One region of the Arthrobacter sp. UCD-GKA genome, then DNA from elsewhere that is predicted to be linked to it. Evidence: riboswitches for the same ligand, from Rfam matches in the RefSeq annotation. Region 1 holds a riboswitch; each other region holds the start of a gene.
The links. Region 1 has a riboswitch for S-adenosylmethionine ahead of BLJ79_RS10765 (acyl-CoA dehydrogenase family protein). Riboswitches for the same ligand answer to the same signal wherever they lie in the genome.
Positions count from the first base shown of each region.

Region 1 (7,001 bases):
GGAAATGACCAGTGGCGGGCAAGGGGGTGCGCGGCGGACCGGAAGTCCCTGACGACGGCATCGAGCGCGGCCGACAGCTATTCGTGCTTAACATGAGTTGGTCTTGTTCGTTGTCAGCGCTCGCAGTTTGCTGCTCCAGGTTCCCGTTCAGGGCCGACTGTTGCCTCGGACCGTTTTTCTGGACGTCCAGAAAATTGGGGCCGTGGCTGCCGGAATAGACTCGGGGCATGCCGATACTGAACAAGGACATGACGCTTTGCATCTCGCTGGCGGCGCGGCCCAGCAACAACGGGACGCTGTTCCACAACCACCTCTATGACCAGTTGGGACTTAACTGGATCTACAAGGCTTTCGCCCCGACCGACCTGGCCCAGGCCATCTCCGGCGTCCGTGGGCTGGGCCTCCGCGGTGCCGCAGTATCCATGCCCTACAAGGAAGCGGTGATCCCGCTCGTAGACCACTTGGCCCCGTCGGCGGCGGCCATCAAGTCGGTGAACACCATCGTCAACGACAACGGGATCCTCACCGCCCACAACACCGACTACTCGGCGGTCGTTGAACTGCTGAGTATCCACAACGTTTCCCCTGCACTGCGGACCGTGGTGCGGGGCTCCGGCGGGATGGCCAAGGCAGTGGTGGCGGCGCTGGCGCACTCCGGGTTTGGCGACGTCGTGGTGGTGGCCCGCAACGAGGCGGCAGGACGGGACCTGGCCGAGACCTACGGCTTCACGTGGGCGCCCGAAGCCGCCGAAAGCGCGGAATTGTTGGTCAATGTCACCCCTATCGGGATGGCGGGCGGCGCGGAGGCGGACCAGATGCCGTTCTCGCCGGAGCAAGTGGCCACCGCGCAGGCGGTGTTTGACGTGGTTGCCGTCCCGACGGAAACGCAGTTGATTTGCGCGGCACGCACTGCGGGAAAGCCGGTCGTGACAGGCGTCGATGTTTCAACATTGCAGGCCGTGGAGCAATTCGTGCTCTACACGGGCATCCGGCCCACCGCGGAACAGATCCGAGCGGCACGCGAATTCATGCTGGCGCCGACACCTCGCGCCTGACGCCGGAGCTTGCGGGCAGGGAACCTCGGTAACGGGCACTGGGCGAAACCCCGGAAATCCCCGCGGTGGTTATCCCGGGGTTGTGCGATTCGCGTGTCGGCGGGTCCATGCGGCATGGCCGATCGTCGCGGCGATTGTCAGCACCACGCTGGCCAGCAGGCCGAATCCGAAGATAGCGGCATAGGAACCTGCCTCGGCCAGTGTTGCCGTGGCAAAGTTTCCTAGCGAGCCGCCCAGGAACAGCGATGCGGCGAACAGCGATACCGTCGTCGCGCGGGCCTGCGGTGCCACGTCCGTGGCCCAGCCCTGCATGGACGAGTGCATGACCGCGTTGGCCACGCCTATCAGGGTCGCCGTCACGGTGACCACCGCCGGGACCGGCCAGAGCATGGAGATCCCGCAGGCCAGCGCCAACACCGCGCCGCCGGCAAGGATCAGCCGGGTCCGGGAGAAGCGATGCACCAGGACCTTCATCGCGCGTGCCCCGAGAATGACGCCGACTGCATAGCCGGTGGCCAACAGCCCGGCCAACCCGATGCCCACGCCGGCGTGCTGCAGCGCCGGCACGATGTAGGTCAGGGCGCCGAGCAACACTGTGCCTTCCAGCAGGGCAATGGCATAGAGGCCAACCGCGGCGGGAGTGAAGGCTCGCCGCAGCCGGAACCGGCCTCGCACCGCCGGAGGAGCTTCCACCCTTGCCAGCGCCACCAGTATTGCCGCGGCCCCGAGGGCGGGAAGCCCGAAGACCAACCGCCAATCCACAAAGGTTGCAACGGCTCCGGCACCCAAGGTGGCCAAGGTTGCCCCGAGTGAGGAATAGATCTGCAGGTCCGAGAGTCCCCGTGCGCGGTCCGTCCCCTTCCGGGTGTCGCCCAGCAGCGTCAGCAGGGTCGGATAGAGCGCGCCGAACATGAAACCGGTGATTGAACGGACCACGAGCAACGGCAGGTATGCCATGAACAAGGTGCTCGTGACGGCTCCGACCGCGGCCCCGGCCAGCGCCAGCCGCAGCACCGCCAACCGGCCGAATCGGTCGCTGAGCAAGCCCCAGAGCGGTTGTCCAAGCGCGTAGAACAGCGAATAGGCGGCAACCAGCTGGACTGCCTGGGCCAGGGTGAGTTCGGTGACCGTGGCCAGGGCGACGAGCATCGGCGGGGTGGCGAAGCGGTCAAAAAATGCCAGGAAGCCGATGGACCTGAGCACCGGGTCGGGTATCGTCCCGGCCTCGACAGCGGATTCCTTGGCCACGTAGGCGCTCGCCACCTTCCCCACTCGTTCCCTTGCTATATGTAACCAGACGGGTGAAGCAGGGGATGACTTCGTGACGAGTCGAGGAAAACACCAAGCGCAGGAAACCATGAAGGTGGATTCCTGCGCTTGGGTTGATCGAATACGACAGGGATTCTGTAGACCGGATTCCTGGCCGCGCTCTCAGCGTCCGAACAACCGGCCCAGAAAACGGCGAACCCCGCCGCGGGAGCCCAAATGTCCCTCGAGCTCCCAAGGGCCCGCGGCCTCGTCGGACAGCCGTCCGTCCTCGCCGTAAAGCAGATGCTTGGTGCCAGGGCCGGGGATCTGGGCACCGGCGAGATTCGGAAGGCCGGGGCTTGACGCCGAACCATGCAGGGATGCCGGTCCCATCCGTGGAGTCCTGCCCTGGACGCTTTCCGGGCGGGAGAATATCTTTTTCATCGTCATCACCGGGTCCTTTGTCGGTACCTCAATTCTAGTTTTCTTCCCCGGCCCGGGGCAGGAAATCCGACAACATCTTTTGGCTGTCGAAGTGCACGTTCCCTGGGGACCCGCATCCGATGCACATGACTGGCGCCGTTCCACGCTGGTGTCGAAAGATCAAGGTTTCTTGCGGTTGATGACGCGTTGCCCCTGGCGAATGTCCGCCGGGGCAGGACCCGGGACGCGGGAAATGCCCCATGTGACCCCAGATGTCCGTGTTTGGTCCGCATGTGACGGACGGGTTCCGCCGGATCATGTCGGCTGCTTGAATCAAGGGGTACCCATCCAGAGCGGCCGAGAGACCTGGCTTGTCGACGCCGCAGCAAATCCACTCAGCAATGAGTGGATAGTGCTTCCGCCAGGATCGATGGAGATCGCGCAACTTCCCCTTCGGCCGGCAGTGCAGTGCCCGCTGGGAGGCGTTCATGTCGAATTCCATCCCCAACGCCGAAGGTGCCTGTAGGTTCGCGCCTCACACCGGAATCCCAACCACTTCGATCGATTTGCCGACACGACCAGGAGCCAAGCCATGACCACAACGTATCTGAACCGCAGCCGGCTAGAAGAGCTCTCGGCACGCTTCGCACCGCTCTTCGAACAGATTGCCGCCGGTGCCTCGGAGCGCGACAGCAGCCACTCTCTTCCCCGCGAACAGGTAGCGGGGTTGGCCGCTGCCGGGTTCGGCGCGGTGCGCGTGCCCGAATCCCACGGCGGGGCAGGGGCCACACTGCCCGAGCTCTTCGAGCTGCTGACCGAACTTGCGGCGGCGGACCCCAACATCACCCAGGCGCTGCGCGCGCACTTCGCCTTCGTGGAGGACCGGCTCGTTGCCGCACCCGGCGCGGAACGCGACATCTGGCTGGCGCGCTTCGCCGCCGGCGAGCTGGTCGGCAACTCCTGGACCGAGATCGGGACCGTCACCGTGGGCGAGGTGAACACCAAGGTCACCCCGGATGGCAACGGCGGGTTCGTGGTCAACGGGACCAAGTACTACTCGACCGGGTCGATCTACGCCGACTGGATCGACACCTACGCCCAGCGCACGGACACCGGAACCAGGGTCATCGCGGCGATCAACGCCCACCAGCCCGGCGTGCAGCTCGCGGACGACTGGGACGGATTCGGCCAGCGCACCACCGGCACCGGAACCTCCACGTTCACCGATGCCGTCGTTTCCGCCGAGAACCTCATCGAATTCGACACCCGGTTCAAGTACCAGACGGCGTTCTACCAGCAGGTGCTGCTCGCGGTGCTGGCCGGAACGGCGCGCGCCGTGGAACGCGAGTTCGCCGCGGAGCTTGCCGCGCGCAAGCGCACCTTCAGCCACGCGGCCGCCGAGGTGGCGGGGCAGGATCCGCAGTTGCTGCAAATCGTCGGAGAGGTGTCTGCCGCGGCCTTCGTCGCTTCCGGAGCGGTGGAACGCGTGGCCGCTTCCCTGCAGCGTGCCTACGAAACCGCCGTCGCGCTCCACTCCGGGGATGTCACCGAGCAGGAGGATGAGGCAGCCAACGATGCCGCGGAACTTGCCTCGGCGCAGGCCCAAGTGGCACTCACCCCGCTGGTGCTCAACGCGGTGACCCACGCCTTTGACGCGCTGGCGGCATCGGCCACCAGCACCGCCAAGAACCTGGACCGGCACTGGCGCAACGCCCGCACGGCCGGCAACCACAACCCCTGGGTCTACAAGGCCAGGCTGGTCGGGGACCACGCGGTCAACGGTTCGGTGCTGCCGCGGGTCTGGGCCATCGGGGCGTCGAAAAAGGCGTAGTCGGGCGGCGGGTCTTCGGGCTTAGCGCGACCAGTTGTAGGGCGTGGTTGTCGAGACCTTGAGCATGCCGGAGCGTTCCAGGATGGGCCTGGAATACTCCGTCGAATCGCTGTGGGCCAGCGTCTTGCCCGCCGCCAGTGCCGAGCGGGCCCGGGCTGCCGTCAGCGCACGGTAGATGCCGCGCCCGCGGTAAGCCGCGAGGGTGGCACCGCCCCAGAAGCCCGCGAAGTCGGTGTTCGGCACGGGCTCGAGCCGGCCGGCGCCAACCATGCGCCCGTCGGTTTCGGCGACCCACAGCTCCATGCCGTCGTTGCGCGCCAGGCGCGAGATGAGTGCTTCGGCAAGCCGGGTCTTGGCGGGGTCGCCGAAGGCTTCCTGGGCCATCGCGCTCATGGCGCGGACATCGGCATCGCTGCTGATCCGCCGCAACGCCACCCCTGCGGGCATGGGGACGTCGGTGCACAGGCCCGCGAGGGCCCCGATCATGATCGACTCGGGCTCGTCGGGCAGGAAGCCGTGCACCAGCAACGCCTCGTGCAACCCCGGGGCGCGGTCGTGGCCGCGGCTCTTCCACTCGACGCGGGTGATATCGGGATCGGCGCGGAAGTGGTCCAGCGCCTGGCCAACGAGTGCCGCGATGCGGCGCCCGTCCAGGTCCCCCAGGTCGCGGTAGGTGATGAAACCACGCCCGCCGGCGAAAGTCACCAGTCGCAGGGGGCCCAGCAGGTCGACCCGGATCGCGCTGGGTGTCTCGGCGTCCGTACGGAGCTGGTCGTCGTAGGCTTCGAGGTATTTCGCAAGTGCGCTCACCGGTTTCATGCTGTCAGTGCGGAAGGGCCGCCGCAACCCCCTCCGGGGTCCGTACGGTGGCCCGACATCCCAGCGGAGTGGCATCGGCCGGAGGAACCGCGAGGCAAAAATCCGCGGCCGCCGGCAGCGCGGAACCGCCCGTCCACCGCGCGGGACCCGGACGCATTGGGGGTGGCTCGCGGAACGCCGTTCCGGCAGGTGGCCCGCGACAAGAATTGCCCGAAACCTGCCTTTTGGCGTTTACTTCACCTCCCGATCGGGAAAAATGCTGGGAAGATCCCCGTTTCTTCGCGTACCCTGAAAATGTGAGCACCCCCACATGGAACCGGCCCGCAGCGCCGGAAAAGAGCATCCTGTCCCCGGAAGACGCCGAAGAGCTGGACCTCATTTCCCTGGGACGGCGAATTCGCCACCTGCGCAAGGCCAAGGCGATGACCCTCGACGATCTCTCGGCGGCCGTGGGGACGGCGCCCAGCCAGCTCTCGCTGATGGAAAACGGGAAGCGCGAACCCAAGCTGAGCATGCTCAAGTCGCTGGCTTCGGTCTTCGGCGTGGGGCTCGAGGAACTGCTCGGGGCCGAGCCGCCCACCAAGCGGGCGGCCCTGGAGATCGAACTCGAGCGTGCCCAGCGCGGCCCGCTCTACCAGGCACTGGGGTTGCCCAAGGTGCGCATTTCCTCGCGGCTGCCCATGGACGTGCTCGAATCCCTGGTCGGGTTGCAGGGCGAGCTGGAACGCCGGCTCAACGAGCAATCCGCAACGCCCGAGGAAGCCCGGCGCGCCAATGCCGAGCTGCGCGGGGAAATGCGCGAGCGCAACAACTACTACCCGGAGATCGAGAAGGAAGCGGCCAAGGTGCTCAAGGCCATCGGCCACGCCACCGGACCGCTCTCGCACCACGAGGTCGCGGACATCGCCTCGCACCTGGGCTTCTCGCTGCACAACGTCTCGGACCTGCCGCACTCCACCCGCTCGGTCACCGACCTGAAGAACATGCGGGTCTACCTCACCCAGTCCCAGCGTTCCGAGCATTCGACCCGCTCGGTGCTGCTGCAGGCCTTCGGCCACCACGTGCTGGGCCACGCCACTCCGGGGGACTACGCCGAGTTCCTGCGCCAGCGCGTGGCCACCAACTACTTCGCCGCCTCCTTGATGATGCCGGAAAAGGCCACCGTGGAATTCCTGCAGCGCGCCAAGAGCGCCCGCGAGCTCGCGGTCGAGGACATCCGGGACGCCTTCGCGGTGTCCTACGAGACCGCGGCCCACCGCTTCACCAACTTGGCCACCGAGCACCTGGGCATCACGGTGCACTTCCAGAAGGTGCACGAGTCCGGCATCATCCACAAGGCCTACGAGAACGACGGGGTGAACTTCCCGATGGACCACATCGGCGCGATCGAAGGCCAGTCGGTCTGCCGTCACTGGACCAGCCGCGAGGTCTTCGACGTGGCCGACCAGTTCAGCGCCTACAACCAATACACCGACACGGTCGCCGGCACGTTCTGGTGCACCGCGCGGACCGAGCGCTCAACCACCGGGAAGTTCTCGCTGAGCATCGGGGTGCCGTACGTGCACGTGAAGTGGTTCCGCGGGCGCGACACCACCGAGCGCTCCATCTCCACCTGCCCGGACGAA
Region 1 is NZ_MOLR01000005.1:257,929-264,929, forward strand. It holds gene BLJ79_RS10755 (shikimate 5-dehydrogenase) at 228-1,055, shown strand; gene BLJ79_RS10760 (MFS transporter) at 1,125-2,327, opposite strand; SAM riboswitch class I at 3,068-3,163, shown strand; gene BLJ79_RS10765 (acyl-CoA dehydrogenase family protein) at 3,319-4,557, shown strand; gene BLJ79_RS10770 (GNAT family N-acetyltransferase) at 4,579-5,376, opposite strand; gene BLJ79_RS10775 (helix-turn-helix transcriptional regulator) at 5,673-7,001, shown strand, end outside.

Region 2 (7,001 bases), 100 kb from region 1:
TCGGCGGCACTTCAGCGTCCGGCAAGACGCATTGCCGAGCACAACGGCCGAGTCTGGCAGTCCCCGGCGTCCCCAGGCTTTGCGTCCACGGCCACGGGGAACACCGAAGGATCCGTTCTGGCACCTCAAGGCCGCAAGATGAGCGACCCCGCCTGATCGCAAGGTTTTCCGGCGTTTGCCCAGGACTTTACGCTTAGGCCCCCCGTAATCGTAAAGTCCCATGCTTGGCCACCGCTTACGAGCAGCGGCCCAACGTATGCCAGTGCGCCCCGAACATGGTTGGATCGGTTCATGAAAAGCACGTTGTCGCAGCGCGCCAGGCATCGCAGGTTGCGCGTTCTGGGCATGCTCGCCGGCGGGGTCGCCGCCACGGCACTGACCGGCCTCCTGGGAGCCTGGGTTTATGCTCCGGCTGTTGGCTGGACAGTCGCCGCGCTGATTTATAACGCCTGGGTGTGGATCACCATTGCCCCCATGGACCATGCCCGCACCGCGGCCCACGCACAGGAGGAAGACCCGGGTTTCCAGACCACGGACCTGCTGATCCTCTTCGCGGCCATCGGTTCCCTGGCCGCGGTCGTGATGGTGATGGCCGGCAGCAGGGACCTTGCGGTAGGCGCCAGGTTGCCGTTGGCGCTGTTGGCACTGACCTGCACCGCGATGTCGTGGTTGATGGTCCATACGCTCTACACGCTGCACTACGCCATGATCTATTACGGCGGCACACCCGGCGGCATCGAATTCAACCAGGACGAGCGCCCGCAATACACGGACGTCGCCTACATGGCATTCAGCGTGGGCATGACCTACCAGGTCTCGGACACCAGCATCACCACGCGCGAAATGCGCTCGGCAGTCTTGCGCCACAGCCTGCTGGCTTTCCTTTTTGGCACCGGCATCCTGGCCACCACCATCAACCTGGTGGTCAGCCTGGCGGCTTAAATGACGTGGGGAGGCGACACACCATAGGTGCGCCGCCTCCCCAACCGGCAGGGGCAATCCCTTGCTATTGCCTACTTGACCTCGGCGTTCGAGAACCGGTAGTTTGCCGCGCGGTGCGAGTCCTGCACGCGGTCGCCCTTGCCGAAGAGCTTGTTGCGCAGCGTGCCCTCGACGTATTCGGTCGGGTAGGCGCCTCGGGCCTGCAGCTCGGGAACGATGAACTCCACGATGTCCTCGAAGGTCCCCGGGGTGATGGCGTAGGCCAGGTTGAACCCGTCCACGTCGGTGTCCTCGACCCACTCGATGAGCTTGTCGGCAACCTCGGTCGGCGAGCCGACGGTGATCGGTCCGAAGCCGCCAACGCCCACCCACTCGGCAAGCTGGCGGATCGTCCACGGCTTGCCCGAATCCCCGCTGGCCTGCTGGAACATCGCCACGGAGGACTGGATGGCGTTGGACTTCACGTTGTCGCCGATGACGTCGTCCGGGCCGTAGGTGGACAGGTCGACGCCCATCCACCCGGAGATCAGTGCAAGGGCGCCGTCGATGTCGGCGTAGGACTTGTAGTCCTCGAACTTGGCTTGCGCGGCGGCGGAATCCACGTCCGTGATGATGGTCTGCATGGTGTAGATGCGCACGTCGTGGCGTCCACGGCCGGCCGCCTCGGCGGCGTCGCGGATCTTGGTGACCGTGGCCTTGAGCATGTCCTTGGTGGGGCAGGTGACGAAGACTGCCTCGGCATTTGCCGCGGCGAACTTCATGCCGCGCGAGGAGGTTCCGGCCTGGAAGATCACCGGGGTGCGCTGCGGGCTGGGCTCGGTGATGGCGATGCCCGGAACCTTGAAGTACTTGCCCTCGTGGTTGATGTCGTGGACCTTGGACGGGTCGGTGAAGACGCCGCGCTCGGCGTCGCGAACCACTGCGTCTTCTTCCCAGGAACCCTCGAGCAGCTTGTACACGACCTCGAGGTATTCGTCGGCGTGGTTGTAGCGCTCGTCGTGCTCAAGCTGGTCTGCCTGGCCCATGTTCCGGGCGGCGGAGGGCAGGTAGCCGGTCACCACGTTCCAACCGATGCGGCCCTTGGTCAGGTGGTCCAGGGTCGCCAGGCGGCGGGAGAAAGGATACGGGTGTTCGTAGGAGGTGCTGGCGGTGACGCCGAAGCCGAGGTTCTCGGTCACGGCGGCCATCGCGGAGACAAGCATGAGCGGGTCGTTGACCGGGACCTGGGCGCCGGTGCGCAGCGGCACCTCGTTCGAGCCGCCGAAGACGTCGTAGGTGCCCAGCACATCGGCGATGAAGATGCCGTCGAACTTGCCCTTTTCCAGGGTCTTGGCCAGGTCGGTCCAGTAGGACAGGTCCTTGTAGCTGGCGGACTGGTCCTTGGGGTGCTTCCACAATCCCGGGGACTGGTGTCCGACGCAGTTCATGTCGAAGGCGTTGAAGCGGATCTGGCGGGGGGCGGGCGTCGTGCTCATGTTTGTCCTTCGCGAGGTGTTGGGTGGTGGCGGATCCGGTAGTGCACGGACCAAGTCGTTGGATTGGGGGTGCTGGCGCCTTAGGGGACGCCGGTTGCCTGGGCGGCACCCACGTCGCCAATGGCGTTCAGCTGCTGGGGCGCCGTGCCGTTGACCTCGTAGTCGCCGATGATGCGCGACTTGTAGATCGCCGGGTTGTGGGTGGCCACGGTCCGGGCATTGCGCCAGTGCCGATCGAGGTTGCAGCTCGTGGCGGTTGCCGAGGCTCCCAGACCGTCAAAGAGCTTGGTCGCCGCGGAGAGCGCCAGCGGCTGCACGATGGCCTGGGCACGGTCCGCCGAGAGCTCGCAGACCGCGAACCGCTCGGCCGCGCTCAGCGACGCGTCGGCCAGGGCCACCTCGATCTCCGCGACCGCGGCCAGGACGATGGAGTCCACGGCGAACGCCGTACCGGAAATCTCCCCGACCAGCTGCAGCACCTGCGGTTCCTCGCGCACCGGAACGCCTGTTCCGGTGCTGAAGGATCGGGTGCGGGCCTGGACCGCGGAACGCACGTCGTTGAGTGCCGCGCGCGTGATCCCGGCCTGGACCGCCAGGAGCACCAACTGGAAGATCGCGGATTCAGGATCGTTGATCTGCTGCTCCTCGGGAAGGACCGAGTCCACCGGGACGTTCTCGAACGTGGTCGACCCGGTTCCGGTGAGCTGCTGGCCGAAGCCGTTCCAATCGTCAAAGATCTTGACCCCGGAGTGCTGGGTGGAGACGACGGCGATCTGCCGTCCGGCCCGGGTCGGATGAGCCGCAGCGACGGCGACCCAGTCGGCGTAGATGGTGCCGGTGCAATAGTATTTTTCGCCGTTGAGGATCCAGCGCTCGCCATTCTTGGCAATGGTCGTGTTCAGCGTGCCCAACCGGTTCCCGCCGCGCTCGGTGTAGGCGTTGCCGACGATCTGCCCGGCGGCAATGCGCTCGACCCAGCGGTGCCGCTGGGTGACGTCTTCGAGTTGCAGCACGGATTCCACGAAGCCGATGTGCGAACGCCACAGGTGCGCGACCTGCGAATCGGCCTCGCCCAGTTCGATCAGCAGGCGGAACAAGTCCAGCAGGCTGGCCCCGAAGCCGCCCTCGGCCACCGGGATGCGCAGGGCACCGAAGCGCTCGCGGTTGAGCCAGCCGACAGGCTCGAAGGGAAGGGTCCTGTTCGCGTCGCGCTCGCTGGCCCCGGCAGCGATCTTGGCGAATACCGGGCGGAAGATCGCCGCCAGTTCATCGTAGCGCCCGTCCTTGGGGACTCCGGGGGTGAGCTTGAGCAGGTGCCTGGCAGGGGTGTTACCGGTGAACGCGTCAAGATTGACGGCCCCGAAAATGTCCGGATCCGCTTCGACATTGTGTGCATCGTTGAAAGACTCGACAGCCATGAATTCTCTCCATCGGTTCTGGCGTGAGCACCTACCGCCCAATTAAGGGGAGGGGTTGCTGCGGCGTCATCGAGCCAGATCTCTCGGCCGCTCTGGATGGTTGTTGGTCATATTTCTACACGTCGACGCTGGGCGGTGACAACCCGGATCGTCACACTTGACGGGTGCGTCACACGGCAAAACGCGATTCCCGGGCCGTCGAGGGACGGGAGGAGCACCGGCGCACCGCCATTCCGCCAGCCATTCGTTCGACGGCGGCGGAAACATTGCTGGAGGCGCCGGCACCGAATGCCCCGCATGCCCACTGGCCCGCAAGTGCGCGAGTTCCCGGGGTCTACGCCGATGATCCCGAGTACCGTACCAGTTGCCTGAATCCCCCAAGTCCCACAAGTTGAATGAGTGAAATAGCCGTAATTTTCCGTAGATCATTCGACGTGCGGCCGTTAAATTCCTCCTCGTCGAACATTCCGTCACATTACGTCGGGCTTGCTCCCGTGACGCCACATCGACTTTGATGGAGGTCATACACCCATCCCGAGCGGCCGAGAGATCTGGCTCTATGACGCCGCAGCAACCACCTCTTTGAGACCGGTGCTACCGCCAGGTCCGATGGAGAGATCATGACTTCCACGCTTGACCACCCCACGTTTGTCGCACCGACAAGCGTTTCCAGCACCGCGCTTCGAGTGACATTCCAGGGCGTTGGCCGCAGCTTCGACGGTCGCGAGGTGCTGCGCGACGTCGACCTCGAGGTCACCCCCGGAGAGGTTGTGGCAATCCTCGGCCCCAGCGGCTGCGGCAAGTCCACCTTGCTCCGATCCGTGTCCGGGCTAGACCAGCCATCTGCGGGGCGGGTACTGATCGACGGCACCGCCGTCAACGGACTGGACACCCGCTGTGCGGTGGCCTTCCAGGAGCCGCGCCTGCTGCCATGGCAATCCGTGGCACGGAACATTTCCCTGGGCCTTCCCCAGGGAACCGACCGGGCAAGCGGATCCGCTCGCGTGGCCGAACTCCTCGAACTTGTTGAGCTCGAAGCGCACAGCGATTTGCGCCCGAGGGAAATCTCCGGCGGCATGGCCCAGCGCGCCTCGCTCGCCCGTGCCCTGGCCCGACGCCCCGGCGTCCTCCTCCTGGATGAACCGTTCGGTGCCCTGGATGCATTGACCCGCTTGAAGATGCAGGATCTCCTTCTGGACATCCACGGCGCTTACCCGACCACTGTCTTGCTGGTCACCCACGATGTTGACGAGGCACTCCAGCTGGCCGACCGCATCGTGGTGCTGGGGCGCCCGGACGGTGCAACGGCCGCAACCGTCACCCAGCTCCTCACGGTCCCGGGGGCACGTCCGCGAATCCGCAACGACGAAGCACTTGGCCGAATGCGCAGCTCGCTTCTTGCATCGCTCGGCGTTGACGCACACCGCCACTGATCCGGCACCCAGGCACCGCCACTTCGCTTCACATCACTCGCATCTCTTGAACGACCGTCCTTCTTGGCGTGCGTTCACCCACTCAAGGAATTCACCCATGAACCGAAACTTCTTCTCACGCCGCACCCTCATTGCCACCACCGCCCTGGCGGCTGCAACCGCGTTGCTGACCGGTTGCGCCGGCGAAGGCTCCGGCGCAGCCAGCGCCAAGGAAGCCACGACCCTCAACATCGACTTCGCCACCTACAACCCGTTGTCCCTAGTACTCAAGGACAAGGGATGGTTGGAAGCCGCGCTGAAGGACCAGGGCGTCACCGTCAACTGGGTGCAGTCGGCCGGCTCGAACAAGGCCAACGAAGCGCTTCGCGCGGGGGCAATCGACGTGGGATCCACCGCGGGCTCCGCCGCTCTGCTGGCCCGGTCCAACGGTTCCCCGATCAAGACCATCGACATCTATTCGCAGCCCGAATGGGCCGCCTTGGTCGTTGCCAAGGACTCACCCATCAAGGAAGTAAGCGAGCTCAAGGGCAAGTCGGTCGCCGCCACCAAGGGCACCGATCCTTACTTCTTCTTGCTGCAGGCCCTGGAACAGGCAGGCCTTGGCCCGGACGATGTGACCGTGGAGAACCTCCAGCACGCCGATGGCCGCGCCGCCTTGGAGAACGGTTCCGTGGATGCTTGGAGCGGATTGGACCCGATCATGGCCGGCGCGGAGGAGAACGGCGCCACCTTGATCTACCGCAACCTGGATTTCAACACCTACGGTGCCTTGAACGCGACCGAATCCTTCCTTAAGGATTCGCCGGAAATCGCCCAGGTCGTGGTGGACTCCTACGAAAAGGCCCGCGCATGGGCGGCCGAGAACCAGGAGGAGACCGCGACGATCCTCGCCGACGTGGCGGGGCTGGAAACACCGGTTGCCGAAAAGGTGATCCTCGAGCGCTCCAACCTTGATGTCTCCGCGGTGCCCGGCCAAAAGCTGGTAGACGTCTTGGCTGTCGTTGGACCGATTTTTGTCGAGACCGGCGATGTCGCCAACCAGGCCGCGGTCGACAAGGCCTTGGGTTCGCTCATCGATGATTCCTTCGCCAAGAAGGCCGACGCCTCAAAGGTCAAGGGTTCGTAATGTCGACAGATTTGTCCCTCGACACCAGGGAAGCGACGCCGGCCGACACCTCCAAGCCCCGGATCCCGGGCTCGGCCCTGGGGCGGTTCGGGCTCGGCGCAGTGGTGCCCCTTCTTGTCCTTGCCCTGTGGCAAAGCGCCACCTCCCTCGGCTGGGTCACCTCCGCGCAGCTCCCGTCCCCCGCTTCAGTGTATTCGGCCGCGGTGGACCTGATTGGGCGCGGGGAACTTGGCACACACATCGGCATCTCCACCCAACGCGTCTTGGTGGGCTTCGCCATCGGTGCGGTGCTTGGGCTTGGCTTTGGCGCTTTGGTGGGGCTCTCGCGGCTCGCCGACGCCTTGCTTGGCCCGACCATCGGGGCCTTCCGCGCGGTGCCGTCGTTGGCCTGGGTTCCCCTGCTGATCCTGTGGATGAAGATCGGTGAGGATTCGAAAATCACGCTGATTGCCATCGGAGCCTTCTTCCCGGTGTTCACCACCGTTTACCTGGCGCTGCGCCATGTGGACAAGAACCTGATCGAAGCCGGACGTGCCTTCGGCCTCAAGGGGATCAAGTTGCTGACCACCATCCAGCTTCCGGCCGTGGTTCCTGCAATATTTTCCGG
Region 2 is NZ_MOLR01000005.1:157,981-164,981, reverse strand. It holds gene BLJ79_RS10395 (DUF1345 domain-containing protein) at 292-942, shown strand; gene BLJ79_RS10390 (LLM class flavin-dependent oxidoreductase) at 1,014-2,417, opposite strand; gene BLJ79_RS10385 (acyl-CoA dehydrogenase family protein) at 2,498-3,835, opposite strand; SAM riboswitch class I at 3,842-3,938, opposite strand; SAM riboswitch class I at 4,362-4,451, shown strand; gene BLJ79_RS10380 (ABC transporter ATP-binding protein) at 4,456-5,268, shown strand; gene BLJ79_RS10375 (aliphatic sulfonate ABC transporter substrate-binding protein) at 5,366-6,394, shown strand; gene BLJ79_RS10370 (ABC transporter permease) at 6,394-7,001, shown strand, end outside.
Region 2: linked by a shared signal. The riboswitch ahead of BLJ79_RS10385 (acyl-CoA dehydrogenase family protein) and the one ahead of BLJ79_RS10765 (acyl-CoA dehydrogenase family protein) in region 1 are both predicted to bind S-adenosylmethionine.

Region 3 (7,001 bases), on a different contig from region 1:
GTACAGCGGGACGGAGGGCCCGTGGCGATCGGAGTAGCTCCCCGCGGCCACCATGCCGATCACCCCGCTGGCCATGGGCGCGGCAAAGGCCAGGGCATAGAGCGCGGCACCATCCAGTTCCTTGCTGACCAGCGGCATCACGGTGGTGACGGCCAGCGACTCGAACGCCACCAGGAAGACCAGCGCGAACATCCCGGCGGTGACCCAACGGTATTCCGGGGCAAGCAGGCCCGCCGGGGACCCGCTGCTGGATGCGCTCGGCTGGCTCGACATACCTCGAGCGTAAGGGCTGGCGCGCGGCTCCACCACACGGGGCGAACCGGCGGTGACCACCGACACCCTGCGGATCGGCGCGCTGCGCTTCGGCCCCATGGTCACGAAGCAGAGTCTCCCGGTGCTGAGGGCCCCCAAGGAGTTCGCCGAGGCCCGCGCCTGTCGCCTGCCCGGAAAGTGCCGGAAATGGTTTGGGCGGTTGTGCCCCCTGCGAGGGGAGCACAACCGCCCGAACACGACGACCCGAAGGGAACTAGCCCATGCCGTCCTGGGCCATGTTGTTGAAGCGCGAGTAGTGGCCCTGGAACGCGACAACGATGGTCTTGGTCGGACCGTTACGGTGCTTGGCCACGATCACGTCGGCCTCGCCGGCACGTGCCGATTCCTTGTCGTAGATGTCTTCACGGTGCAAGAGGATGACCATATCCGCATCCTGCTCAATCGATCCGGACTCGCGAAGGTCGGAGATCATCGGCTTCTTGTCGGTACGTTGCTCCGAACCACGGTTCAGCTGCGACAGGGCGATGACCGGAACGTCGAGTTCCTTGGCCAGCAGCTTCAGCGCACGCGAGAACTCGGAGACTTCCTGCTGACGCGACTCCACCTTCTTGCCGGAGCTCATCAGCTGCAGGTAGTCCAGCACCACGAGCTTGAGGTCGTGCTTCTGCTTGAGCCGGCGGCATTTGGCGCGGATTTCCATCAGCGACATGTTCGGCGAATCGTCGATGAACAGCGGGGCGTCGTTGAGCCTGCCCATCGTGGTGGCGATTTTCGACCATTCTTCGTCCTGGATCGTGCCCTTGCGCAGGTTCTGCAGCGCGATGCTCGCTTCGGCCGACAGCAGGCGCATGGCGATTTCGTTGCGTCCCATTTCCAGGGAGAAGAAAACGGAGGTCATGTTGTTCTTAATGGACGCTGACCTGGCAAAATCCAATGCAAACGTACTTTTGCCAACGGCCGGGCGCGCAGCAATAACGATCATCTGGCCGCCGTGCAGGCCCTGGGTCAGCTCGTCGAGCTCAAAGATCCCGGTGGGAACACCGATCACGCCCTCGCCTCGGCTGCCGGCCGATTCGATCTCGTCGACGGTGCCCTCGATGATGTCGCGCAGCGGCACGTAGTCTTCGGCGGTGCGGCGTTCGGCGACCTTGTAGACCTCGGCCTGGGCCTCGTTGACGATGGCGTCAACCTCGCCGTCCTGCGAGTAGCCAAGCTGCACGATCTTGGTGCCGGCATCGACCAGGCGGCGCAGGACCGCGCGTTCGCGGACAATCTCGGCATAGAAGCCGGCGTTGGCGGCGGTGGGCACCGACTGGATGAGCGTGTGCAGGTAGGCCGGGCCGCCAATGCGGGTGATCTCGCCGCGCTTGGTCAGCAGGTCCGAGACGGTGACGGCGTCGGCGGGCTCCCCGCGGCCGTAAAGGTCGATGATGGCTTCGTAGATTGCCTCGTGTGCCGGGCGATAGAAATCGAGGCCTCGCAACACCTCGACGCAGTCAGCGATGGCGTCCTTGGAAAGCATCATGCCACCCAAGACGCTTTGCTCTGCTACAAGGTCCTGTGGTGGAGTGCGTCCATAGTCCGACCCTTGTGAATCGGAGCTGGTTTCGGTGCTGGCTAGCGACACGGGCTTTTCCCTTCAAGCTGCGCGGGTTCCCAGGTTTTCCGCTTCATTACCTTTCCAGTGTCTCAAGGAGCACGGACGATTCGTTAGGTCCAAGCTCACACGTGCCGCAAGGCACCACGAACCTGTGGAAATAGGTGGGGAACACTGTCACCATAGACCTGTTTTCCCCCAAACCCAACACGGTTATCCACAAGGCGTGTGGATAACCTGTGAACCTCGCGGCGTGTTGTGTGCACAGTCTGGGGAGAACGTTGTGGATTACACAAGATATTTGATTACTACAGGCTTCTGACTAGGGCTTATGCAATTCCACACCTGTGGATACAAACTAGTTATCCACATCCTCCACAGGCGTAAAAGTGGGTTATACATACAAAAACCCCGAGATTCCGCGGTTAATCCACCCCCGTTTCCAGAGTTACCCACAAGCTATCCACAGACACGCCGGAGCTCGCCACGGATCTGGGGATTACGGGCATTGATGCACATCACCAAGCCCTGACATACTGGGCCGCATGGCCGCCAACAAGACCGCACCGACACTCATTGATCCCCACGAGTTCATTGCGGCGGTGCCACACCCGACGCGGCGCGCTGACGCCGAGCTCCTGCTGGAGATGATGGAAGAGGCCAGCGGCCGGACCGCCACCATGTGGGGACCGACGATCGTCGGTTTCGGCACCTATCACTACAAATACGAGTCCGGCCGAGAGGGAGATGCGGCCGCCATCGGCTTTTCACCGCGTTCCTCCAATTTGGCCCTCTACGGGCTGACCAACGCACCGACGGCACCGGCTCTCCTGGCTCAGCTCGGCAAGCACAAGCGAGGAGCGGGCTGCCTGTACGTAAACAAGCTTGCCGATGTCGATGTCGAGGTCCTGGCCCGGCTGGCCCGCGACGGGTACCGGCACATGATGGACGTGGTCCATGTCCAGCCGCAGGGCTGAACACCGCATCAACGAAGAAGGCTCCCCGCCTACCGCTCCGAATCATGGGTTCGGGGTGGCGGGCGGGGAGCCCTCGCGTTTCGGTGGCCTTCAGGAGACCAGCTGCTGGGCCTCCAGGCGGCGGAAGGCCGAACCGTGGAACACCAACGGAGGATTGGTCTCGTCGTGCGTCTGGTGGCCGTGCACGCGCAGGAGCACCACGTGATGATCGCCGGCCGGGATCTCCTGCTCGATCGAGCAGTCGAGCCACAGGGTGGCGTCATGCAGGAACAGTGCGCCCTCGTCGGTCGAATCCAGGCGAAGCCCGGCAAAGCGGTCCCCGGACTTGGAGGCGATCTGTCGGCAGACGCCCTCGTTCTTTTCACTGAGCACCGAAACGCCGATGCGCCCGCTGGTGCGCACCAGCGGCCAGGTCTTCGAAGTGTTCTGGACCGCGAACATCACCAGCGGCGGATCCATGGATACGCCGACCGTGAACGACGAGGCCACGATTCCCTGCGGCTGCCCGTCGACGATGGCGCAGAGTGCGGCAATGCCGGATGGATGCTGGGCAAAGACGTTGCGCAGGGTATCTGGTGTGAGGTCAGAGGTGAGTGTCATGGTGCTCAATCCTTCGGCTTCGGCCCACCTTCGCTGCTGCGTGAAATGCACGCATGGAACAGCGAGGTGTGCGGTACTTGCCCCCGGGGTTCCGGTAGGCCGAATCATCACCTGGAGCACCCCACCACCGTGAGAGGGTTGCCGGCCAACAAGCCAGGGCTTGAACGTTGACGCTCTTGATTCACCACTAACGTTAGGAGAAATATTGCGACTCCGTCAAAGTTTGTTTCGACACACGAGGTCATGAAGCGTAAGAATCGAAGATCCTGCGATCATCTGGCGCGATGCGGACATCCGAGGGCGATCTTGGGGGCAGGTGGCCGTTCAGCCCACGTCCGAGGCACCCGTGTAGGTCGCATAGTCCGGGATTCCGGAGTTCTCATAGACCAGGATGGCCAGACCGCCTCCCGTCGCCTTGCTGTCGGCCAACCGCAGTCCCGCCGGCGCTCCGCCGTCGGGGAAGAGCCTCCGGCCGTGCCCCAGGACGACGGGAGCCACCACGAGCCGGAGTTCGTCGATCAGCCCCGCGGCGAGCAGCGATCCCGCGAGCCTGCCACTGCCGTGGATCTGCAGTTCCCTGCCGGGCCGTGCCTTGAGCTCCGCAACCCGGGCGGCAACGTCGCCGGAGAGGACCGTCGTCGGGTTCCAGGTTCCCTCGGCCAGCGTCTGCGAAGCGACGTACTTGGGCAGCGAATTCATCAGGGCGGTGAAAGGGTCGTCCGGGTCGGTGATTTGCGGCCAGTCCCGTGCGAAGGCCTCGTAGGTGCGGCGGCCCAGCAGCAGCCCGTCGGCCTGCGCCAGCCATTGCGCGGCCTGGTCGACGAACCCCGCATCCATGTGCGGGACGAACCATCCGCCCTGCGTGAATCCGTCGGTGGTGTCTTCGTCGGGAGCCCCGGGGCCCTGGCAGACCCCGTCCAAGCTCACGAATTCGGTCAGTGTCAGTTTCATGCTCGTGCCTTCCTGTTGGAGCGGCCTGCAGGGTCCGTGGCCCGGGTCGGACTGCGGAACCGGTCGGCAGCGGTTTCCTGCCGCAAAGCTACGGGACGCCGGGGCCATGCGCCAGACCCCGGCCAGCCCGGTCCGCGGGGACTGGGGCCCGGGGCTGACCTTAAAGCACTGTGGACCCCGCCAACGGCGGGGTCCACAGTGGTTTGCCGTCAGCCAAGACGGCGGATGCGCAAGAAATTACTTCTTGGCGGCAACAACCTGCAGTGCAACGGTCGCGGAGACATCGGTGTGCAGACGCACGGTCGCCGAGTAGTTACCCGTCGACTTGATGTGATCGTTGATCTCGATGTTGCGCTTGTCGATCGAGCCCAAGCCAGCGGCTGCAACAGCCTTGGCAATGTCCTCGGTCTTCACGGTGCCGAAGAGGCGACCGGTAGCGCCGGCCTTGACGGTCAGCTTGACCGGCTTGGCCGAGATCGAAGCGGCAAGTGCCTGTGCTTCTTCCAGGGAAGCAACGGCGCGAGCAGCACGGGCGGCCTTGATCGACTCAACCTGCTTCTCACCGCCCTTGCTCCAGGTGATGGCGAAGGCGCGCGGGAGAAGGTAGTTACGTGCGTAACCGGTCTTCACCTCGACGACGTCGCCTGCGGCACCAAGGCCGGTAACTTCGTGGGTCAGAATGAGCTTTGCCATGTTGGTATACCTTCCTTAGCCGCGGCCAGCGCCGGAGTAAGGCAGCAATGCCACTTCGCGCGCGTTCTTGATGGCCTGTGCGATCTTGCGCTGTTCCTGTACGGAAACGCCGGTAACGCGACGGGCACGGATCTTTCCGCGATCCGAAATGAACTTGCGCAGCAATGCTACGTCCTTGTAGTCGATGACAGTGATGTCAGCGGCCTTCAAGGGGTTGGACTTTGGTTTGGGCTTACGGAGTTCAGCCTTAGCCATCGTGGAGCTCCTTTATCAGGTGGAGCCCGCAGAATTTTCTGCGGGATGGTGAATAAATTTGTTTAGAAAGGTGGTTCGTCGGAACCCGGGTTGCCCCATCCGCCGTTGTTTCCTCCGGCAGGAGCTCCCCATGGATCGGCCGCGGGTGCATTCCAGCCGCCACCGGTGTTTCCGCCTGCGTTGCCGCCGCCGAATCCACCGCCGCCGCCTTGGTTGCCGCCGCCGAATCCACCGGCGTTAGCGCCGGCGTTCTGCTGTTGACCACCAAAGCCACCACCGCCACCGCCGGAGCGCTGGGTACGGGTGACCTTTGCGGAGGCGTAACGCAGCGACGGGCCGATTTCATCGACCTCGAGCTCGGTGACGTTACGCTTTTCGCCTTCCTTGGTTTCGTAGGAACGCGACTTGAGGCGGCCCTGGGCGATGACGCGCATGCCCTTGGTCAACGTCTCAGCGACGTTTTCGGCAGCCTCACGCCACACCGACGCACGGAGGAACAGCGTGTCGCCGTCCTTCCATTCATTGGTCTGGCGGTCGAAGGTTCGCGGGGTCGATGCAATGGTGAAGTTCGCCACGGCCGATCCTGACGGGGTGAAACGCAGTTCCGGGTCAGCGGTCAAATTACCAATAACCGTAATGACTGTCTCGCCTGCCATTGGAGCCTCCTAAAGTGTTGTTCTACGAAGATCGAAGAGCAGAATTACTCTGCAACGACCTTTGCCTCTTCCGGGCGGGTGATCTTGGTGCGCATGATGGTCTCATTGAGGCCCAGCTGGCGGTCAAGCTCTGCGGAAGTAGCGGGGGTGGCGGTGAAGTTAACTACCGCGTAAATGGCCTCATTCTTCTTCTGAATGTCGTAGGCCAGGCGGCGACGGCCCCAGATGTCAACGTTCTCGATGGTTCCACCATCGTTACGGACAACGTCCAGGAACTTACCGAGGGTTGGTTCAACGGTTCGCTCGTCGACCTCGGGGTCGATCAGCACCATCAATTCATAAGCACGCATGTGAACCCACCTCCTTTGGGCTAAACGGTCACGGCATTTCCGCAACAGGAGGTTCTTTGCATTTGCTGTCGCCGCAACCCGATTGCCGGGCGCGGCAGAAACAGCCTCAACCATTCTAGCGGAAAACCAGGGATTCTCCCGACCGTGTCCGGTGCGGTGCATCACGCCCTTCGCGCGGGCCCTCAGCCCAATCCATCAACACGCAGCAACGCGCCCAGTCGGGCGTCAAAGACCGGGGCAAGGGTGCGGATGTAGGTGTCCGAGACATGGTGCTTGTCCCGATACACCAGCACGTTGCCGATCACCGCCGGGCAGAATCCGTCCGCGCAGAACTGGTCGGAGAAATCCAGCACGTCGACGCGTGGTTCGCGTGCTGCAGCGGCACGGGTGGTGTCGTTGGCCTCGAAGGCCTTGGTCTCCGGGGCCCCGCAGGACACCAGGTCCGTGGGGTGTTCCGCCACGCAGTCCCGCGCGTAGGTCCTGGTCCCGGGGCGCGGGGTGTCGATGATCGGGTAGACCTTGATGCCGGCGTCCTCGAGCTGCCCCCAGTAGTCGGCGAAGCCCTCGGCCGCACCGCTTTCGAACGTGGACCCGGCCCAGTGGCTGGTCACCACCGCGTCCACGTCCCCGCGTGCCAGGATGCGCTCCA
Region 3 is NZ_MOLR01000003.1:75,009-82,009, reverse strand. It holds gene BLJ79_RS05430 (MFS transporter) at 1-273, opposite strand, end outside; gene dnaB (replicative DNA helicase) at 527-1,900, opposite strand; gene BLJ79_RS05420 (DUF1801 domain-containing protein) at 2,416-2,847, shown strand; gene BLJ79_RS05415 (flavin reductase family protein) at 2,938-3,447, opposite strand; SAM riboswitch class IV at 3,516-3,629, opposite strand; gene BLJ79_RS05410 (dihydrofolate reductase family protein) at 3,772-4,398, opposite strand; gene rplI (50S ribosomal protein L9) at 4,636-5,091, opposite strand; gene rpsR (30S ribosomal protein S18) at 5,107-5,346, opposite strand; gene BLJ79_RS05395 (single-stranded DNA-binding protein) at 5,409-6,002, opposite strand; gene rpsF (30S ribosomal protein S6) at 6,047-6,352, opposite strand; gene BLJ79_RS05385 (acyltransferase family protein) at 6,535-7,001, opposite strand, start outside.
Region 3: linked by a shared signal. The riboswitch ahead of BLJ79_RS05415 (flavin reductase family protein) and the one ahead of BLJ79_RS10765 (acyl-CoA dehydrogenase family protein) in region 1 are both predicted to bind S-adenosylmethionine.

Region 4 (7,001 bases), on a different contig from region 1:
ACGAGATCACCCTGCACACCGAGGGTTCCGTGGCCGTGGCCGCCCCGGTCATGATGGTCGACGCGGCCGCCGAGTTCGGGTTGCTCTCCGACGTGGACGACACCATCGTGGTCACCGCGCTGCCACGCCCGCTGCTGGCCGCCTGGAATTCCTTCGTCCTGTCCGAGCACGCCCGGCTGGCCACCCCGGGGATGCCGGTGATGATGGAAAAGCTGATGCGCGACAAGCCCGGCGCACCCACCTTCTACCTGTCCACCGGCGCCTGGAACGTCGCCCAGACGCTCACCCGCTTCCTCTCGCGCAACCTCTACCCGCAGGGCCCGCTGCTGCTGACCGACTGGGGACCCACCGACAGGGGCTGGTTCCGGTCGGGCATGCAGCACAAGGCCGACCAGCTGCGCCGCCTGGCCAACGAGTTCCCGGGCCTGAAGTGGCTGCTGATCGGGGACGACGGCCAACACGACCCCTACCTCTACGCCGAATTCGCCAGGCGCTACCCCGACCACGTCGCGGCGATCGTGATCCGCCAGCTGACCCCCTCGGAGGCCGTGCTCGCAGGCGGGCGCAGCCAGGGGATCCTGAATTCCACCCCGGGGGTGCCGTGGGTGTACGAACCCGACGGGGCGCGCATCGCTGAAAAACTTCAGGCGTTGGGCCTCATCAGCCCCGACGCCGAGCCGGGGCCGGGGAAGTGAACGAACCCAAGCTCCGCGTCGAGGTCCCCATGCGCTGGGGAGACATGGACGCGTACGGCCACATCAACAACGTGAACCTGGTCCGCATGATGGAAGAGGCACGCATCGCCGGGTTCGGCGTGCCCGGCGGCACCGGCAAGCCCGGGATCGAGCCGATGGTCGACCTGTTCTCCGCGGTCCCGGAAAACACCCAGATCCTGGTGGTCGAGCACCGGGTGCGCTACGTCAAGCCGCTGGATTACCGCAACGTACCGGCGCACGTGGATCTGTGGATCAGTGCCATCAAGGCCGCAAGCTTCGACATCTGCTACGAATTCCACGATCCGGTCGACGGCGGGGTGTGCGTACGCGCCGCCACGACCCTGGCGTTCTTTTCCGTCGAGACCCAACGGCTGCTGCGGCTTTCCGCGGAAAACAAGGAAGCAATGGCCCGCTTCGGGGCCGAGCCGATCTTCCGCTAGGAACGCTGCAGCTCGGCCGTCAACGCGTCGAAGTCGCGGGCCAGGGCCTCGTCGCGCTCGAAGCTGCACGGTTCAAGCGGCTCGGTGCTGAAGGAGAAGTAACCCAGCCCCGCGCTGCGCCGTGGGTCGGCCGGAAGCGCGAGCGCCTTGTTGTGGAAATTCACCCGGCCCAGCGAGACACCCTCGGGACGGGCGGGGGCAATGCGCAGGAGATGCGCGATCACCGGAAGGTCGTGGGTGAAGACCTGGTGGTGCGCCCCGCCGGCAAAGACATGCAGCGTGAGCCCCTGGACGGGGGAAACCATGACCTCCACGTCGGCCGGAACCCACAGGGTGGGTCGGGCCATCAGGGACTTGACCGCCCGCGGATTGGTGCGGTGGCCGGGGTGGAAGGACGTACAGGATCCGGACGGGCATGGCTGGTTGCGCAAGGGATGGCGCCTTTCGTGTGCTCTTGTCCCCGGGGCGGTTGCCGCCAAGGACCGCTTCGTCATCCGAACCACCCGTGAAGCATGGGGTTGGTGTGTCGCCGGGTCGGAGCCCATATCTGGCGCGCATCTCGTGAAGCTGGTTTCATCGTACCAAAACCGGGCTGAAGATTTAGGGTGAAGGTATGAGACTGATCTTGATCCGCCACGGGCAGACCGCCTCGAACGTGGCGCAGGCCCTGGACACCGCAGCCCCCGGGGCGCCCCTGGATGAGACCGGGATTGCGCAGGCGCAGGCGCTGGTGGAGCGGTTGGGTGCCGAAGGGCAGGGCGTCAACGCGGTGTATTCCTCGACGTTGCTGCGCGCCAGGATGACGGCCGGTCCGTTGGCGCAAGCCCGCGGCCTGGAAGTGGCCGAGCATGCCGGGCTCACCGAGATCTCCGCCGGCGAACTGGAAATGCGCACCGACCGCGACGCCCAATTGGCCTACCGTGACGTGTTCTTCCGCTGGCTCTCGGGCGACCTTTCGGCCCGGGTCCCCGGCGGCGAGGACGCCCGCACCGCCCTGGATCGCTTCGACGCGGTCATCGAAGGGGCCAAGAACGCTGGGACCGGAAAGCTGGTGGTGGTCAGCCACGCGGCCATGCTGGTGACCTGGCTTGCGTCCCGGAGCGCAAACTTCGACTCCAAGCTGCTGGCCCCCGTGCCGTTGGCCAACACCGGTGTAGTGACCCTGGAGAATGCGACGGGATCGAGTTGGAGGCTGCGCAGCTGGCAGGGCCGGCACCTGGACTAACGGCATTTTTTTGGGGACCGGGACCGCTTGTGCAGCGTGCCGGGTCTCGGGCACATGACGCGGGCATTGGCTAAGCAGGGGCTTGGTCGATTAGGCTAGGCTTATCTTCCCTAATCCACAAAGGCGGTAATTGGTGAGCATCCAGCGTTCGGCACGTCCGGTTCGGCCCCAGGTTGTCCTCGAGGTTTTGGCCAGCGAGCAACTGTCCCGGCACATGATGAGACTGACCTTCGGTGGTCCGGGATTCGTGGATTTCCAGGACAAGGCGGTGTCGGACCGCTACGTGAAGATCCTCTTCGCCAAGCCCGAGCTCGGACTGGTGCCCCCGTACGACCTGGATGCCTTGCGTGAACAGTTGGCCCCGGAGGACTTCCCGGTACGGCGCACCTACACGCTGCGCCACGTGGACCTCGAAGCCCAAACCGTGCAGATCGACTTCGTCATTCACGGCGACCAGGGATTGGCCGGCCCATGGGCGCAGAACGCCAAGATCGGCGACCAGATCTGCTTCAACAGCCCCGGCGGGCTCTACACGCCGAACCCGGAATTCGACCGGCACCTGCTCATCGGCGACGAGACGGCGCTTCCGGCGATTTCCGCCGCCGTCGAGGACATGACCCAGGAGATGGTTGGTGACATCTACCTCGAGGTATCCGGTCCCGAGGACGAGGTCCAGCTGGATGTGCCGACCGGAGTTACCGTGCACTGGCTGCACCGGGGCGGGTACTTCACCCCGGAAAACACCAAGCTCGAGGAAACCGTACGCAACGCGCAATGGCACGAAGGCAGTGTCCAGGTCTTTGCCCACGGCGAGCGGGAGACCATGAAGTCGCTGCGGGCCTACCTCAATGGCGAGCGCGGCGTGGACCGCCGGGCCATGTCGTTGTCGGCCTACTGGGCCTATGGCCGAGCCGAGGATGAGTTCCAGGCCGAGAAGAAGACTCCCGTCGGGCAGATCTTCCCCGAGGCGCTTAGCGCCTAGCGAAGTTTCGGGCCGGGGCCACGCGGACCCGCCCGTCGACCGGATCGATCCTTGTGTCGATCCGGGTGCCGTACACCTGGGAGAGCAGCGCGCCGCGGGCCACATCCGCAACTTCGCCCTGGGCCACGATGCGGCCGGCATCCAGCATGATGAGCCGGTCTGCGTAGGCCGCTGCCGCATCAAGGTCGTGCAGCACCGCCACCACGGCATGGCCCTCGCGGGCCAGCTCGCGGGCGATCTGCAGGGTGGACTCGGCGTGCTTGATGTCCATGGCCGCCACCGGTTCATCGAGCATCACCACCCCGGCCCGCTGGGCCAGCACCCGGGCGAACGCCGTGCGCTGGCGCTCGCCGCCGGAGAGGGTGGTGACGGTGCGTCCGGCCAACCCGTCCAGTTCCGTGCGTGCCAGAGCGGCATCGATGGCGTGCTCGTCCTCCGCGCCCTGTGGCGTGTTGCGCCAGGGGGTGCGCCCGAATCGGACGACCTCGGCGACGCTGAATCCGAAGGCCACGTGCGAGTCCTGGCCCATGACCGAACGCAGCCGACCGGCCTGCGCCGCACCCCAGGAACGCAACGGCTTTCCGGCCAGTTCGATGCTTCCGGCATCGGGGCGCAACGATCCGGCCAGCAGCGAGAGCAACGTGGACTTCCCGGCCCCGTTGGGCCCGATGACCACGCAGAGTTCCCCGGCATGCAGCCGCACATCCAGCGGGTGGATGACCAGTTTCCCCTTGATCGAGTAGGAAATGTTCTCGGCCTGAAGCAGGGGATTCACAGGACACCTTGTTGCTTGAGCGTGGTTCGCAAGAGGATGAAGAACACCGGGCCGCCGACGAGCGCGGTGAAGATGCCGATGGGCAGGTCCGCGTAGGGGATCGCGGTGCGGGAGACCAGGTCGGCGACGGCCAGCAACAACGAACCGCCGAGCGCCGAGAGCGGCAGCAGCGAGCGGTGCGAGGGCCCGGTGAACAAGCGCAGGGCGTGGGGAACGATCAGCCCCACGAACCCGATCATTCCCGCGTGGGCGACGGCCGCACTGGTGAGCAGCGCCACCGCGACGATCGACAGGACCCGGAGGCGTGGCACATTGACGCCGCTGTGGGAGGCCGCCGAATCGCCCAGCGCCAACAGGTCCAGCCGCGTTGCCAGCAGCAGGACCCCGAGGGCTGCCGGCACCACGATGCAGGCGGTGCTGGCCACCGCCGACCAGGTGGCGCCGTTGAGCGACCCCATCTGCCAAAAGATGACTTGTTCGCGGCTGGAGGTGTCGGCAACGAAGACCAGGAACGAGATCACGGCCCCGGCGACGGCGTTCACGGCGATGCCGGTGAGCACCAGGGTGAGCACCGCCGAGGCTCCGGACCCGCGGGCCAGCCAGTACACCAGCAACGTCACGGCCAGCCCCGAGGCGAAGGCCGCCGCCGGAAGGATGAACGGGGACGCGGTGCCCAGGCCCAGCACGATCACCGTGCAGGCGCCCACCGCGGCGCCCGACCCGATCCCGATGACCCCGGGTTCGGCCAGGGGGTTGGCGAAGACACCCTGCATCAGTGCACCTCCGAGGCCCAGGGCGCCGCCGACCAGCAGGCCCAGGACCAGGCGCGGGAAGCGCACGGTCCACAAGGTGGCATCCAGCAGTGCCGACTCCGGGGTGCCGGTGCCGGAGACCCCGTGCCAGAACCCGGCGAGCACCGCGGCCGGCGAGGCCGGAAACTGTCCGGAGCCGGCCGACAGCACCAATACCGCCAGCAATGCCGCCGACAGCGCGACCCCGGTGGCCCAGGCGCGCCCGCGGCGCGGAGAAGCACGGACGGCGGACGGGGCTGCCATTGCGGGCGGGGCGTCGGCCAGGGTTTGCTGGCTCACTTGCTGCCCTTGGTGTAGATGGTCTGTGCCAGCGCCAGCAGTGCGGACGGGGTGTTGGGCCCGTACGAGAGCAGCTGACCGTCCGGCGCGTCGATGATCCGCCGGTGCTGCCCGGCCTCGGTGTTGGCGACACCGGGTCGTTTGAGCAGTCCGTCGAGGCCTCCGGTGGACTCCAGCCCGTCGCTCATCATCAGGTACACCTGTGGGTCCAGTGCCGCCAGGGACTCCGCATTGGCCGGGCGGGACCCCTTCAACCCGGCACCGGCGGCTACGTCTTGCAGCCCCAGCTCATGCATGAGGTCCTCGGCACCGGTGCCCGGACCCATGATGAAGAAGACCCCGGCGGTGCCACGGACATAGAGCACGGCGGTGCGCAACGGGGACCGGGTGCCCGAGGACAGGGCGGCGATGGCCGTGCGGGTGCTGGCCAGCTCACCGGCAATCCGTTTGTTTAGCGCGGCGCCGGCCTCCGGTACGCCCAGGGCCAAGGCCACGTCGGTGACCATCGGCGCAATCCCGGCAACGGTGCGGTCGGGCGTGAAGGACACGACGGGTATCCCTGCCGCGGCGATTTGCGCCAGGACTTCCGGGGGTCCGATGGTGGAGTCGGCCAGCACCACATCCGGGCGCATGCCCAGGATCGCCTCGGCATTCAGTTCATGGGCACCGGCCGTGACCAGGGGAAGGTGCTTGAGCGAGGCCCCGGCGTTCGATGCCGTTCGCCCGGCGAGCTTGTCGCCCAGACCCAAGCCAACCACGGTGTCGGCCAGCGTGCCGTAGATGTCCAGGGCGAGGATGCGCTCGGCCGAGGGAATGGTGACGGCCTTGTTTTCGTGGTCGGTCACGGTCGTTGGCAACGTTTGGGGAAAGGACTCCTGGAGGGGCACGATGTCCGGAATCAACGGTGCCGTGGCCGGTCCGCGTAGCGTTGAGGCGTCGAGGGGCGGGGTCGATGACGAGGCCGGGCTTGTGGGGGAGGCCGCGACGGGTTCCGGCGCAGGCATGACTGGGGTCTCGGCACCCGCTGTGCAGCCGGCCAATGACAGGGACCCGACGCACAAGAAGGCCAGAACGGTTCGACGATTCACTTGAAAACCTTTGGGGATGTGGGCATGAATGGTGGTGGGCGGAGCGCGCTCCGCCCACCACCATGGAATGTTCTCTTAGTGCGAGCGCACGAGGCGCGGGCGGCGCAACATCAGCAAGCCGGCCCCGGAGGCGAGCAGCAGGGCGCCGCCGACCGAGAGCACGATGGCCGATTCGGCGCCGGTGCTGGCAAGGGTGCCGACCCCGGATTCATTGTCGAGTTCGGTTCCTGCGTAGATGCCCGTGCCGGCGCTGACCAGCACATTGGAGCATCCGCTTGCCTTGCCCAACGGGAAGGAGAAGCTGACCGGGTCAAGAGCCGTGCCGGCGTTGTAGAACCCTGCGAAGGCGGCGGCTCCCGCAGCGGTCAACGTGGCCGGGGCTCCGGAAACCGAGACGGTGTTGGCCGAAACCGACAACCCGGAGAGATCCAACGTGGCGAAGGCGATGTTGCTGCGGTTGGTCTTCTTTCCGTCGGTGTCGCTCGAGGCGACGTTCGCATACAACGTTCCGGCCGAAGGCCCGTTTTGGGCGATGCGGACATTGGAGAGCTTCAGATCCAAGGTGCCGTCATGTCCGGTGAAGTGGATCGAGCCCGGAAACCCCACGGTTCCAGTGCGCTTGGTTTTGTCAAAGGTGCCCGAACCCGAAGCGAAGTTGAATGTCGAACCCGAGTAGGTAACAGA
Region 4 is NZ_MOLR01000010.1:203,688-210,688, reverse strand. It holds gene BLJ79_RS17595 (App1 family protein phosphatidate phosphatase) at 1-695, shown strand, start outside; gene BLJ79_RS17590 (acyl-CoA thioesterase) at 725-1,156, shown strand; gene BLJ79_RS17585 (hypothetical protein) at 1,153-1,587, opposite strand; SAM riboswitch class IV at 1,602-1,723, opposite strand; gene BLJ79_RS17580 (histidine phosphatase family protein) at 1,770-2,381, shown strand; gene BLJ79_RS17575 (siderophore-interacting protein) at 2,515-3,363, shown strand; gene BLJ79_RS17570 (heme ABC transporter ATP-binding protein) at 3,353-4,138, opposite strand; gene BLJ79_RS17565 (FecCD family ABC transporter permease) at 4,135-5,229, opposite strand; gene BLJ79_RS17560 (heme/hemin ABC transporter substrate-binding protein) at 5,226-6,074, opposite strand; gene BLJ79_RS17555 (HtaA domain-containing protein) at 6,393-7,001, opposite strand, start outside.
Region 4: linked by a shared signal. The riboswitch ahead of BLJ79_RS17585 (hypothetical protein) and the one ahead of BLJ79_RS10765 (acyl-CoA dehydrogenase family protein) in region 1 are both predicted to bind S-adenosylmethionine.